2 regions of the Bacillus sp. TCT6 genome follow, and region 1 is predicted to be linked to the other one. Evidence: a T-box and tRNA genes for the amino acid it is inferred to sense, from the RefSeq annotation. Region 1 holds a T-box; the other holds one or more tRNA genes.
What was found. A T-box is a leader RNA that pairs with one kind of tRNA and senses whether it is charged. The one in region 1 lies ahead of ileS (isoleucine--tRNA ligase), so its partner is inferred to be a tRNA-Ile.
Positions count from the first base shown of each region.

Region 2: it encodes a tRNA-Ile, which carries the amino acid that the T-box ahead of ileS (isoleucine--tRNA ligase) is inferred to sense. The anticodon was not compared.

Region 1 is NZ_JBVYHX010000001.1:1,863,228-1,866,607, forward strand. It holds gene AC0ONG_RS09565 (bacteriocin-processing peptidase family protein) at 1-971, shown strand, start outside; T-box leader at 1,064-1,303, shown strand; gene ileS (isoleucine--tRNA ligase) at 1,358-3,380, shown strand, end outside.
Region 2 is NZ_JBVYHX010000001.1:4,525,361-4,528,740, reverse strand. It holds rRNA gene rrf (5S ribosomal RNA) at 1-13, shown strand, start outside; tRNA gene AC0ONG_RS23310 (tRNA-Val) at 18-93, shown strand; tRNA gene AC0ONG_RS23305 (tRNA-Thr) at 98-173, shown strand; tRNA gene AC0ONG_RS23300 (tRNA-His) at 184-259, shown strand; tRNA gene AC0ONG_RS23295 (tRNA-Leu) at 282-362, shown strand; tRNA gene AC0ONG_RS23290 (tRNA-Gly) at 392-466, shown strand; tRNA gene AC0ONG_RS23285 (tRNA-Leu) at 483-571, shown strand; tRNA gene AC0ONG_RS23280 (tRNA-Arg) at 575-648, shown strand; tRNA gene AC0ONG_RS23275 (tRNA-Pro) at 659-732, shown strand; tRNA gene AC0ONG_RS23270 (tRNA-Ala) at 748-820, shown strand; tRNA gene AC0ONG_RS23265 (tRNA-Met) at 841-917, shown strand; tRNA gene AC0ONG_RS23260 (tRNA-Ile) at 922-998, shown strand; tRNA gene AC0ONG_RS23255 (tRNA-Ser) at 1,016-1,108, shown strand; tRNA gene AC0ONG_RS23250 (tRNA-Met) at 1,137-1,213, shown strand; tRNA gene AC0ONG_RS23245 (tRNA-Asp) at 1,217-1,292, shown strand; tRNA gene AC0ONG_RS23240 (tRNA-Phe) at 1,302-1,377, shown strand; tRNA gene AC0ONG_RS23235 (tRNA-Thr) at 1,392-1,467, shown strand; tRNA gene AC0ONG_RS23230 (tRNA-Lys) at 1,478-1,553, shown strand; tRNA gene AC0ONG_RS23225 (tRNA-Gly) at 1,567-1,637, shown strand; tRNA gene AC0ONG_RS23220 (tRNA-Ile) at 1,648-1,724, shown strand; tRNA gene AC0ONG_RS23215 (tRNA-Asn) at 1,732-1,806, shown strand; tRNA gene AC0ONG_RS23210 (tRNA-Ser) at 1,814-1,904, shown strand; tRNA gene AC0ONG_RS23205 (tRNA-Glu) at 1,910-1,981, shown strand; gene AC0ONG_RS23200 (MFS transporter) at 2,128-3,351, opposite strand.

The DNA.
Region 1 (3,380 bases):
AACGTATATTTGATGTTTATGTAAAAGCAGTAGAGCAACATAAAAAATTGTCTAACATACGAGATTTTCTTCATACGTTAAAGGTGAAAAAAGCAGAAAGAAGTACAGCATTCATGTATGCTGCAGCTGCGGTTACGGAAATATGGATTGAACGCCAGCTGCATGAACAGCCGAAACGATCTATCATTACGAGAGCTTTTTATCGTATGAAAAATCGTGCGAAAGAAATTTCAATGGTTACTATGATAATTGATTTATATGAAATCTCTTTAAAGTTAAATCCGAAAAATAGTATGGCAGCACAGCGATTTGCGCTATTTTATGAGAATGTAGAGATGAATAAAGAAGCGATAGACATTCTGCACACCTCACTAGAAAATAAATGGGATTATGAAGTAGCGAAGCAACTTGTAAATCTTTTCGTTGAGTGCGAGGAAGAAGATATGTTAAGAGATGCTTTGGAATTAACGAAGCAAATGGTTCGAGAACTACCAGATGATTATGATACTCTTCTTCTGCAAGCACAAGTATTCTTTAAAGCAGGGGAAGAAAGAAAAGCAGAAAAGATTACCTTACAATTAACGGAGCAAACACCGTTCGTAAGTAGAGCATTTCTTGCTTTAGGAGAAATATATCAAAGTCAAGAAAGGTTTGAAGAGGCAATTCAAGTATTAGAAAATGCTTCTATACATCATCCAAATGAAACAGTAATTCTTCTTTCTTTAGCGTCTTCATATCATGGTGCCGGCCAAACACTAAAGGCAGAAAAAATAACAAATGAAGTATTAACAATGGATGCAAGTGATTTGTTAGCAAGATATGATCGTGCTTGTTATTTAGCACAGTTAAATAGAAATGAAGAGGCGAAGGAAGAGCTTGAAATTGTCCTTCGTGAGGATGACTCGGGATTCTTTGTTGAACTTATTGAGGATGATGAAAATTTAGCAGCATTGCGAGAATTTGAAAAGTAATTGTATAAGAATAGGGGATAAGGATAAGAATATATTTTGAATTAGTTGACAATTAGTTGTCAAATGGCATAAAATAACTTTTAATAAAGTATACAAATCTGAAGACGAGAAAGAGTAAAATAGTGAACTGTTCTCCAGAGAGCCGGTATATTGCTGAAAGCCGGTGGGCAGAAGTTATTTGAAAATCATCTCCGAGGAGCCGAGGCTGAAAGTGAGTAAGCCCGGACGGATGTCTACCGTTACAAAGAACACGTATGATAGTACGTTGCTAAGCGCTATTAGTGAAAAGCTAATAGAATTAGGGTGGTAACGCGGGTAAACCCGTCCCTACTTCATAGGGGCGGGTTTTTTGTGTGCTTTTAAAACATTCAAAGGAGTGATTGTAGATGAAGAAAGTAGATGTAAAAGAGTCAGCTGTAGGGAGAGAAACACGTATTCGTAAGCAGTGGAACGAACAAAGCATTTTTGAACAATCAATTCAGAATCGAGAAGGCGCGCAATCGTTTGTGTTTTATGAAGGGCCACCAACGGCGAACGGTTTACCACACGTCGGCCATGCACTTGGTCGGGCAATTAAAGATTTAGTAGCAAGATATAAAACGATGGCTGGTTATAAAGTAGTAAGAAAAGCAGGATGGGATACACACGGTTTACCTGTAGAACTAGGTGTTGAGAAGCAACTTGGTATTTCTGGTAAAAATGAGATCGAAGAATATGGTATTGAACCATTTATTCAAAAGTGTAAAGAGAGTGTTTTCACATATGAAAAGCAGTGGCGTGAATTCACTGAAAGTATTGGTTATTGGGTAGATATGGATGATCCATATGTAACTTTAGAGAATCCATATATCGAAAGTGTATGGCATATTTTGGGGACGATCCATGAAAAAGGATTGTTATATAAAGGACATAGAGTTTCACCATACTGCCCAAGCTGCCAAACCTCATTGAGCTCACATGAGGTTGCACAAGGGTATAAAACAGTAAAAGATTTAAGTGCAACTGTGAAGTTTAAAGTGAAAGATAGTGAAAATGAGTATTTCTTAGGTTGGACAACGACACCTTGGACACTTCCAGCAAACGTAGCGCTTGCTGTCCATCCAAATATGGAATACGTTAAAGCAAAACAAGAAGGTCATGTATATATTGTTGCGAAAGAACGTGTACAAGAAGTATTAAAAGAGAATTATGAAGTATTATCTGTTCATAAAGGCGAAGAATTATTAAACACATCTTATGCAGCCCCATTTCCGATGAAAGAAGTTACAAATGGTTACCGCGTTATCGCAGCAGATTTTGTAACAGCAGATAGTGGTACAGGACTTGTTCATATTGCTCCAGCATATGGAGAGGATGATTATAGAGTCGTTCAAAGTGAAGGATTGTCATTCTTGCACGTTGTAGATGAAAAAGGTGAGTATACAGAAGCAGTACCATTTTTGAAAGGAAAATTTGTAAAAGATTGTGACGTGGATATCGTTCGTTATTTAGCGAAGGAAGGTTTACTGTATCATAAAGAAAAATATGAACATAGCTATCCGCATTGCTGGCGTTGTGATTCACCACTACTTTATTATGCAGGAGAAAGTTGGTTAATCCGAACAACTGCAATTAAAGATACATTTTTACAAAATAATGATTCTGTTACTTGGTATCCGGATCATATGAAACATGGACGATTTGGTAAGTTTTTAGAAAATATGGTGGACTGGAATATTAGCCGAAATAGATATTGGGGAACGCCATTAAACGTATGGGAATGTGAAAGTTGTAATCATCAGTTCGCACCGAAAAGCATTGCTGAATTAAGAAAGCATAGTACGAACGAAACACCAGAAGATTTGGAATTGCATAAGCCTTATGTAGATGAAGTGCAAGTCTGCTGCGGGAAATGCGGAGGAACAATGAATCGTACACCAGAAGTAATTGATGTTTGGTTTGATAGTGGTTCTATGCCATTTGCACAATATCATTACCCATTTGAAAATAAAGAGTTATTTGAAGAGCAGTTTCCAGCGGATGTTATTGCAGAAGGAATTGATCAAACACGCGGCTGGTTTTATAGTTTATTAGCAGTCTCAGCACTGTATACAGGAAAAGTACCGTATAAACGAGTGTTATCATTAGGGCATGTCTTAGATGAAGAAGGACAGAAAATGTCTAAAAGTAAAGGGAATGCACTAGACCCAGTTGATTTAGTAGATAAGTTTGGTGCAGATGCGCTAAGATGGGCTTTACTTGTTGATAGTGCCCCGTGGAATGCGAAGCGTTTTTCTGAAAGAACAGTACTGGAAGCGAAATCTAAATTTGTAGATACATTAGTCAATGTGTATAGCTTCTACGTTTTATATGCAAATTTAGATGAGTATAATCCGAAAGAAACGTATAATGTAAAGCTTACGAAATTAG
Region 2 (3,380 bases), 2.7 Mb from region 1:
GACGTTGCCAGGCAAATGGAGGATTAGCTCAGCTGGGAGAGCACCTGCCTTACAAGCAGGGGGTCGGCGGTTCGATCCCGTCATCCTCCACCATTTAGCCGACTTAGCTCAATTGGTAGAGCAACTGACTTGTAATCAGTAGGTTGGGGGTTCAAGTCCTCTAGTCGGCACCAGAAAATCATGGCGGTTGTGGCGAAGTGGTTAACGCACCGGATTGTGGCTCCGGCATTCGTGGGTTCGATTCCCATCAGTCGCCCCATTTTTTCTTAAAATATTAATATGCGGGTGTGGCGGAATTGGCAGACGCACTAGACTTAGGATCTAGCGCCTTTGGCGTGGGGGTTCGACTCCCTTCACCCGCACTTTTAATAAAATATCTCAAACATGTCTTGCGGAAGTAGTTCAGTGGTAGAATACAACCTTGCCAAGGTTGGGGTCGCGGGTTCGAATCCCGTCTTCCGCTCCAATTTTCAATATGACATGCCGGGGTGGCGGAACAGGCAGACGCACAGGACTTAAAATCCTGCGGTGGGTGACCACCGTGCGGGTTCGACCCCCGCCCTCGGCACCATATGCGCCCGTAGCTCAATTGGATAGAGCGTTTGACTACGGATCAAGAGGTTAGGGGTTCGACTCCTCTCGGGCGCGCTTTTATTAACGGGAAGTGGCTCAGCTTGGTAGAGCACCTGGTTTGGGACCAGGGGGTCGCAGGTTCAAATCCTGTCTTCCCGATATTCCCAAAAACATGGGGCCTTAGCTCAGCTGGGAGAGCGCCTGCCTTGCACGCAGGAGGTCAGCGGTTCGATCCCGCTAGGCTCCACTTATTTTAATATCATTTATGGCGGTGTAGCTCAGCTGGCTAGAGCGTACGGTTCATACCCGTGAGGTCGGGGGTTCGATCCCCTCCGCCGCTACCATAAAGGACCTTTAGCTCAGCTGGTTAGAGCAGACGGCTCATAACCGTCCGGTCGTAGGTTCGAGTCCTACAAGGTCCACCACTAAAGGTTTATATCTCGGAGGTATACCCAAGTTCGGCTGAAGGGATCGGTCTTGAAAACCGACAGGCGGCGAGAGTCGCGCGGGGGTTCGAATCCCTCTACCTCCTCCATTTTTTCTTAAATTACATATTATATCATCGCGGGGTGGAGCAGTACGGTAGCTCGTCGGGCTCATAACCCGAAGGTCGCAGGTTCAAATCCTGTCCCCGCAACCAAATGGTCCCGTGGTGTAGTGGTTAACATGCCTGCCTGTCACGCAGGAGATCGCCGGTTCGACCCCGGTCGGGACCGCCATTTTAATAAGGCTCGGTAGCTCAGTCGGTAGAGCAGAGGACTGAAAATCCTCGTGTCGGCGGTTCGATTCCGTCCCGAGCCACCATTTTGAAGTCGCAAGCCGGCTTAGCTCAATTGGTAGAGCAACTGACTTGTAATCAGTAGGTTGGGGGTTCAAGTCCTCTAGCCGGCACCACTTTCAAAATGAGCCATTAGCTCAGTTGGTAGAGCATCTGACTTTTAATCAGAGGGTCGAAGGTTCGAATCCTTCATGGCTCACCATTTTCAATTTTATGCGGGTGTAGTTTAGTGGTAAAACAAGAGCCTTCCAAGCTCTGGTCGAGAGTTCGATTCTCTTCACCCGCTTTTCAATTATGGGCCTATAGCTCAGCTGGTTAGAGCGCACGCCTGATAAGCGTGAGGTCGATGGTTCGAGTCCATTTAGGCCCACCATAATTGTTCCGCAGTAGCTCAGTGGTAGAGCTATCGGCTGTTAACCGATCGGTCGTAGGTTCGAGTCCTACCTGCGGAGCCATATTTATAGAGAAGTACCCAAGTGGCTCAAGGGGCTCCCCTGCTAAGGGAGTAGATCGCGAACGCGGTGCGAGGGTTCGAATCCCTTCTTCTCTGCCAGAACTGGCCCGTTGGTCAAGTGGTTAAGACACCGCCCTTTCACGGCGGTAACACGGGTTCGAATCCCGTACGGGTCATACTAAAAGAGATAGCATAATCTGCTATCTCTTTTTTGTTGTGTATAGATATAGAAGAAGCTATGACAGATTATAAATAATAAGTTTAAAATAGGATTACCTTTTCTCATACATAAGAAAAGGTAATCCTATTTTTTGAATATGTTTTAACTTTCTATTGAATGTTCATCTTGTTTAATAACAACATGACTATATGCGGAGTGAAGAGTTTTGTAGCCTAAAAGTGCAATAGTTAAGGCAAGGCCTCCTGCTATAATAGCCACATTAAATCCTACATGGGCTCCAAAGTTATCAATAACTAAACCAGCTATCGCTGATCCTAGGGAGACTCCAATTCCAAGTCCTGTAATTGCCCAAGTCATTCCTTCGGTTATCTTTGATTCAGGTACGATTTTTTCCACAAGCCCCATAGTAATAATCATAGTAGGAGCGACAGATAGCCCTGCAAAGAAAACAATAACTACTAGCCAAGTAATACTGTTTACAAAAACTAGTGGCAGCATTGTTATCATGGAAAGTGTGACCGCTATTAAAAACTGATTATAGGGTGGGGTATTGAGTTTAAGGGTACCGAAAATAAGGCCTGCCAGGCATGAACCGATTGCATAGACAGAAAGTACAAAGCTAGCAGCTACTGTGTTTCCTTGCTGCTCAGCAAAAGCTACACTAACGACATCTATTGTGCCGAAGATAGTACCTATAGCAATGAGTGTGAATACTAGTACTCGCAAAGAACCAATTTTAAATACTGTTCCGTTGTTTGTAATGTCGCGAGGGTGTACAGGCGGTTCTGTGCTTTTTTGCATAGTAAATAGGCATACCCCGATTGTAAGAAAAACAGATGATAAAAGTGGCGCTGCTTCTGGGAAGAACATAACACTTAAACTGACAGATAATACAGGACCAATTATGAAGCAAATTTCGTCGACGACCGATTCGAAGGAAAATGCTGTATGCAATTTATGGGATCCGCGGTATAGTTTAGTCCAACGTGCACGTACCATAGCTGACATATTTGGCATACAACCTGCACATAAAGCGGATAGAAATAGCGTCCAATAAGGAGCTTCATATTTCGTACATAGAAGTAAGAGGATTGTAAAGAAAACGCTAATACCTGTAGTCGGAAGAAGTATGCGAGATTGCCCTAATTGATCAGCCATCCGAGAAATATGAGGAGCTAGTAAAGCTGATGATAATGTAAAGGTAGCTGCAACAGCTCCAGCAAGCCAATAGTCACCACTTACTTGAGATAACATGGTAACAATACCAATACCCATCATTGATATGGGCATACGAGCTATAAATCCTGCTAATGAGAATCCTTTTGTACCAGGAGCACTGAAAATCTCACGGTAGGAATTAAACATGATAATCACCACAATATTTGACGTGTACA